Sinorhizobium fredii: one gene and its partner. The main gene of each other region encodes a partner of the protein of the gene in region 2 in a complex. Links are inferred from orthologs where the notes say so. Each region holds a gene or a part of one and is shown on either strand. Other genes may lie near its edges. The genes, in order: NXT3_RS05970 and dnaG.

Region 1 (3,217 bases), 1.4 Mb from region 2 along the record:
GATATGCCGCGATGTTGCTGCTCGCCGATGAAATCTGGGCCATGGCCGAGGTCCGCGCCGGCCAGACGCGGCTGACGCCCGCCTGGTATGCGGGCCTTGCCGTGCCGTTCTATTGCGTCTGGGTTCTAACGAGCCTCGCTGGCGCCGCCGCTGGCGCCTTCCTCGGCGACCCGAAGGCGATCGGCCTGGATTTCGCGTTCCCGGCCGTATTTACGGTTCTGGTGATTGGCTTCTGGAAGGGGCGGGACACCGGCGCGGTGCTCTTCGCCAGTGCGGCGGCGGCGGTCCTTGCCCACCAATTCCTGCCCGGCGTCTGGTACATCGCGGCCAGTGCCGCCGCAGGCGTTGCCGCAACGCTCCTCACCGCCAGACACCGGGAGGCCTGCGCATGACGCTCGATCCCAATACGCTCCTCGCCATCGTGGCGATGGCTGCAGCTACGGTGCTGACACGCATTGCCGGTCTTCTCGTCATTCGCTTCGTCGCGATCGGCCCGCAGCAGAAGCGCGCCCTGGAGGCGATTCCTCCCGCCGTGCTCATGGCGGTCATCGCCCCGACGGCGCTCGTGACCGGGCCGGCCGAGACGCTGGCAACGCTTGCGACGGCACTCGCCGCCACGCGACTGCCGCTGCTTGCGGCCGTCGCGATTGGCGTCTTCGTCGTAGCGGTCGCAAGAGCGCTGATCGGGGCGTGAGAGCGAACGTTTTCGGGATTTTCCCCTCATCCGGCCTGCCGGCCACCTTCTCCCCGCAGGCGGGGCGAAGGAGACTCGCGGCGCCCTCTCAGACTTTGCTCCGCCTTGCAGGAGGGGGAGGCTAAGCGGTGCCTCTTGCCCCTTCTCCCCGCGTGCGGGGAGAAGGTCGCGGCAGCGGGATGAGGGGCCAATACGTTCAATGCTCGTATTGCGTGAACGATGAGTCGGCGAGGTCCGAGAAGCGGGTGAATTCCGACTGGAAGGCGAGCTTGACGGTGCCGGTCGGCCCGTGGCGCTGCTTGGCGATGATCACGTCGGCCGTGCCCTTCACCCGCTCCATCTGCATTTTCCACTCTTCGTATTTCGGGTCGAGTTCGTCGCGCGGCTCCATGTTCTTCACATAGTATTCCTCGCGAAACACGAAGAGCACGACGTCGGCGTCCTGCTCGATCGAGCCGGATTCACGCAGGTCGGAGAGTTGCGGGCGCTTGTCCTCGCGGCTTTCCACCGCACGCGACAGCTGTGACAGAGCGATGATCGGTACGTTGAGTTCCTTGCCGAGCGCCTTGAGGCCGGTGGTGATTTCGGTGATCTCCTGCACCCGATTTTCGCCAGACTTCTTCGAGCCGGTCATCAGCTGGACGTAGTCGACCACGAGCACGTCGAGGCCGCGCTGGCGCTTCAGGCGGCGTGCGCGGGCCGCCAGCTGGGCGATCGAGATGCCGCCGGTCTGGTCGATATAGAGCGGCACCTTCTGCATCATCTGCGAGCAGGCGACGAGTTTTTCGAAATCGGCTTCGGAGATATCGCCGCGGCGGATCTTCGAGGACGACACTTCGGTCTGTTCCGAGATGATGCGGGTCGCAAGCTGTTCGGACGACATTTCAAGCGAGTAGAAGCCGACGACGCCGCCGTTTTTCGCCTTGAAGGAGCCGTCCGGCTGCACTTCCGGTTCATAAGACGCGGCAATGTTATAGGCGATGTTGGTGGCAAGCGACGTCTTGCCCATGCCAGGGCGACCGGCGAGGATGATCAGGTCCGAGCGCTGCAGACCGCCCATCTTGCCGTCGAGCGAATGGATGCCAGTGGAGATGCCGGAGAGGTGCCCGTCGCGTTCGAAGGCCTGGCCCGCCATGTCGATGGCGAGCGCCACGGCGTCGTTGAAGGATTGGAAGCCGCCGTCGTAGCGGCCGGTCTCCGCGAGTTCGAAGAGGCGCCGTTCGGCGTCCTCGATCTGGCTCTGCGGCGGCATGTCGAGCGGCGCATCATAGGCGATGTTGACCATGTCCTCGCCGATGGTGATCAGCGAGCGGCGGAGCGCCAGGTCGTAGATTGCCCGGCCGTAATCCTCGGCGTTGATGATCGACACGGCTTCGGCCGCGAGGCGAGCAAGATATTGCGCGACAGTCAGGTCGCCGACCTTCTCGTCGGCCTTGAGGAAGGTCTTGACCGTCACCGGGTTGGCGGTCTTGCCCATGCGGATGATCTCGCCGGCGACCTCGAAGATCTTGCGATGCAGGGGCTCGTAGAGATGCACGGGCTTGAGAAAGTCCGACACGCGATAGAAGGCGTCGTTGTTGACCAGGATCGCGCCAAGCAGCGCCTGCTCGGCTTCCAGATTGTTCGGCGCTTCGCGGTAATGCTGGTCCGCCTGATCCTTGGGCAAGGGAGCGAGCTTTCGCGCTGCGTCGTTCATGGGAGATCCGTATCCGCCTCTATTATCCCGTGTGCCAATCGATTTGCTTCCTCCCTTCCGCCACGTCTAGTGTAGCTGTGCAACAGTGCTGGAGCTTGCGTGTCCGCCTTTGGTTTTTGGCGGTTGTTCACACTGATTCACAGGGGGCGCGGTGGACCCGAAACATGCCACGCCGGGCATTTGCACAATGGCGGAGGTCGGCCGCAAATCTATCTGATTCGTCTTCCCCCGTCGTTCGCAATCGCCTTCGCGCGCTGTTCGTGACGGCAAAAGAAAGGCCCGGATCGGGAGATCCGGGCCTGTCGTTGAGCTCTGAAGCTGATGCTTATTCTTCTTCGCCCGCGAATTCGGCTTCCGGGTTGAAGAAGTCTTCCGGCTTCAGGGCGTCTTCGTCGACGCCGTAGATGGCGTCGACGGAGGTCAGGCTCTCGCCCTTGGCCTGACGCTCGGCTTCTTCGGCCGAACGGGCAACGTTGACTTCGACGACGACGTCGACTTCCGCGTGCAGGTGCAGCGTTACCTTGTGAACGCCGATCGACTTGATCGGCTGGTTGAGGTTAACCTGGTTGCGGTTGATGTTGAAGCCTTCGGCGGCCAGCACATCGACGATGTCGCGAGCGGCGACTGAGCCGTAGAGCTGGCCGGTTTCGCCGGCGGAGCGCACGATCACGAAAGACTTGCCGTCAAGCTTGTCGGCGACCTTCTGGGCTTCCGACTTGCGCTCGAGGTTGCGGGCTTCGAGCGTTGCGCGCTCGGATTCGAAGCGGGCCTTGTTGGCGGCGTTGGCGCGCAGGGCCTTGCCAAGCGGCAGCAGGTAGTTGCGTGCA
Region 2 (3,272 bases):
CTCCACCTGGTCGCGCATCAACGCGATCAGCGGCGAGACGACGATGCCGACGCCCTTGCGGCAAAGCGCCGGGATCTGGAAGCAGAGCGACTTGCCAGCGCCGGTCGGGAACAGCACCACAGCATCGCCACCCGCCACGACGTGCTCGACGACGGCCTGCTGCTGACCGCGGAAGGCGGAATAGCCGTAGACGCGCTTGAGGACATCGAGGGGATTGCGGGCGCCGTCGTTTCCGAAGAGGAGGATGGTGGAGGCGTCGTCATTGTATGGCATGAAATCGCTTTCGTCGGCGGGCAGTATGCGGCTCACGAAAATCGGACGCGAAGGCGGGTAGAGAGATGCCCCTCACCCTGCCCTCTCCCCGCAGGCGGGGCGAGGTTGCGTCGCATCTGAGGCTCGTGTCGTGCACCAACTGCAAGGACGTTTGCTGAGCTGGCGCGGCATTCCCTTCTCCCCACCTGCAGGGAAAGGGTCGCGGCAGCGAGATCAGGGGCCGCCAGAAGCAGGGCATCACCGCGCCGCCGGCCCCTTGACCCGTCCGGAAAGCACTCCGAAGCCTTCGATGATCGCTTCCTGGTTCTCCAGCCGGGTGACTTCCAACTGAACCTCCTGAAGCGTCCGCAACAGCTGCGGCACGACCTCGAGATCCCCTTCTTCCGTGGCATGCGCCAATTCCCTTTCGAGCTCGCGGCGCTGCCAATTGAGCGCCTTGGTGCGCTTGTGCAGCGCCAGGGCCTGCAGGTAACCCTCGCGCGCATCTTCTGGCGCAGCCGCCGTCGTCGCGGTCCATAGCCGCGCATAGCGAATCTGCTGGTCGAGCGCGCTGATCAACGGGGCAAAACCTTCAGCCTCCAATTGCTCGACCAGCCCTTCCCGCGTCAGCCGCGGGCCGTTTGCCGCCGCGGCGTTCAGAACCGCTGCCCAGCAACGCTGCAGCTCACGATGATCGAACTCGATCGTCGAGATCTCGTCATATTCGTCGAAAAGCAGTTGCGGGTGGTTGACGATCGTGAGCGCAAGGACGCTCTCGCGCAGCATCGGCGCCGCCTGCTGACCGCTGACCAGCGACGAGCGCGCCAGCCGGTCGGAAATCGAGGTCGGGCCGGCAGCGTTGCGCGCACCGCCATAGTTTCGCGGACCGCCGCGCTCGCGCCCACCGCGCTCGAACGGCCGCCGCTCGCCCCTGAACGGCGCGCTCACCTGCAGAAAGGCGTTCAGCCGGTCGCGCATGTCCTGGCCGTAGTGGCGGCGCACGCTCTCGTCGGCGATGACGGAGGTCACCTGCCTCAGCCGGGCCTCAAGCTCGGCGCGCTTTTCCGGCGTATCGAAGCCGCCGCCCTGCACCTCGCGCATCCAAACCATCTCGGCGAGCGAACGGGCATTGGCAAGCACCTTGTCGAAAGGCTCTCGCCCATCGTGACGGACGAGGTCGTCCGGGTCCTTACCGTCCGGCAGCATGGCGAAGCGCACCGAACGGCCGGGCTTCAGATGCGGCAGCGCCAGGTCGACGGCACGGTTGGCCGCGCGGATGCCGGCCCCGTCGCCGTCGAAGCAAAGCACCGGCTGGGGCGTCATCTTCCAGAGGAGATCGAGCTGGTTCTCGGTCAGCGCCGTGCCGAGCGGCGCCACGGCATTTTCGATGCCTGCCTGATGCAGCGCGATCACGTCCATATAGCCTTCGACGGCGACGATCGTGCCCGCGCCGTCGGCGCCCTGGGAAGCGCGCCGGGCGCGCGCGAAATTGAAGAGCACATTGCCCTTGTGGAAGAGCTCGGTCTCGTTGGAGTTCAGATATTTGGCGGGCGCATCGGCAGACATCGCCCGGCCGCCGAAGGCGATAACTTTTTCGCGCGCCGAGAGGATCGGAAACATGATCCGGTCGCGAAAGCGGTCGTACGAGACCGGAACGTCCGGCCCATAGACGACGAGGCCGCAGGCCTCGATCTGCTCCTTGCCGACCCCCTTGCCGGCGAGAAATTCCTTCAACGCATTTCGGCTATCCGGCGCATAGCCGAGCCGGAAGGTCTCGATCGTGCGGCCGGTGAGGCCCCGTTCGCGCAGATAGGCGCGCGCCTTGGCGCCGGACGCGGTCTGAAGCTGGTCCTGAAAGAACTGCGTCGCCAGTTCCATGACGTCGAGCAGGCTCGTGCGTTCCTTCTCCCGCCGCTCGGCCTGCGGATCGGGCTGCGGCATGGGAACACCCGCCATATCGGCGATCTGCTGCACCGCTTCGGGAAAGCTCAGGCCCTCGAGGTCGGTCAGAAAGCGAAAATGGTCGCCGGAGACATTGCAGCCGAAACAATGGTAGCGGCCCTTGCGGTCCTCGCAGTGGAAGCTCGGCGACTTTTCGCCGTGGAAGGGGCAGCAGGCCCAGTAGTCGCCGCGCGACACATTGGTCTTGCGCCGGTCCCAGGTGACGCGCTTGCCAACCACGTCCGAAATCGGAACGCGGTCGCGGATCTCGTCAAGGAAGGACGGTGAAAAGCGCATGGATACCTCTGGCCAGCTTCCATATAAGCGGCCTGGCCGGAGGAAGCCACCGTTCCTCTCGGTCTTGCCCGCTTTTCACAGGCGGCCATCAAAAGAGGCGGGAAACTGAGGCGCCGCCGGAGATCAGGCGCCGGCGCAGCGGCTTACTTCAACAGCTCCTTGACGATGCTGGAAGCCTTGGCGAAATCCATCTGGCCGGAATAGCGCTCCTTCAAAGCATTCATCACCTTGCCCATGTCGCGCAGGCCCTGAGCGCCGAGTTCCGCGATGACTGCGGCGCAAAGCTCGTTCACCTTCTCCTCGGAGAACTGCTCGGGTAAAAATCCGTTGATGATGCTGATTTCCTGCCGCTCCTGCTCGGCGAGCTCCGGGCGGCCGCCCTCGTCGTAGATGCGGGCCGATTCCTCGCGCTGCTTGATCATCTTGGCGAGGATCTGCATGATCTCGTCATCGCCGGCCTGGTCCTTGCCCTGGCCGCGATTGGCGATGTCGCGGTCCTTGATAGCCGCCTGGATCAGCCGAACGGTCGAAGTCCGCCGGGTATCCTTGGCTTTCAGCGCTTCCTTCAGGGCGTTTGCGAATTGCTCGCGCATCTCTTTCTCCATGCAGAAACGGCCCCGCGTCGACGGCGCCGGACGACTGCTATTGCCTCGTTATGGTCGTTCTCTTAAACCACGGCGGCAGCCACAATCAAACCCTTCGCGCAACCGGTTGAATTGTAAGGGACTTTATTTCCGGACAATTCACGGGCGCCCGGTTGACCCGGCTAAAGCCTTTGTCTA

The links.
Region 1: the proteins of dnaG (region 2) and NXT3_RS05970 are in contact, whole or in part, in a crystal structure (PDB 2R6A), measured with the Geobacillus stearothermophilus proteins. The link is inferred for Sinorhizobium fredii from one-to-one orthologs. Residues at the interface, in WP_049624496.1 of Geobacillus stearothermophilus: Lys456, Leu457, Leu458, Pro459, Ala460, Asn463, Ala464, Leu467, Leu535, Leu536, Ile537, Ala538, Gln544, Glu545, Asp548, Tyr549, His552; in WP_033016901.1 of Geobacillus stearothermophilus: Ser13, Glu15, Ala16, Gln18, Glu91, Leu92, Asp94, Ala95, Val96, Pro97, Thr98, Ala99, Ala100, Asn101, Tyr104, Tyr105, Ile108.

What each region holds. Positions count from the first base shown.
Region 1 is NZ_CP024307.1:1,237,059-1,240,275, forward strand. Bases 141-3,044 are described here. They hold NXT3_RS05970 (replicative DNA helicase), read right to left. Parts: upstream 2,391-3,044; coding sequence 891-2,390; downstream 141-890. Other genes in these bases: NXT3_RS05960 (AzlC family ABC transporter permease), read left to right, coding at 141-392; NXT3_RS05965 (branched-chain amino acid transport AzlD family protein), read left to right, coding at 389-694; rplI (50S ribosomal protein L9), read right to left, coding at 2,716-3,044. In the rest of the region: more of NXT3_RS05960, read left to right, coding at 1-140; more of rplI, read right to left, coding at 3,045-3,217. UniProt on the Escherichia coli protein: The main replicative DNA helicase, it participates in initiation and elongation during chromosome replication. Travels ahead of the DNA replisome, separating dsDNA into templates for DNA synthesis.
Region 2 is NZ_CP024307.1:2,639,667-2,642,938, forward strand. The notes cover bases 1-2,959. They hold dnaG (DNA primase), read right to left. Parts: upstream 2,491-2,959; coding sequence 511-2,490; downstream 1-510. Other genes in these bases: recQ (DNA helicase RecQ), read right to left, coding at 1-273; NXT3_RS13000 (GatB/YqeY domain-containing protein), read right to left, coding at 2,634-2,959. Also shown: more of NXT3_RS13000, read right to left, coding at 2,960-3,083. UniProt on the Escherichia coli protein: RNA polymerase that catalyzes the synthesis of short RNA molecules used as primers for DNA polymerase during DNA replication.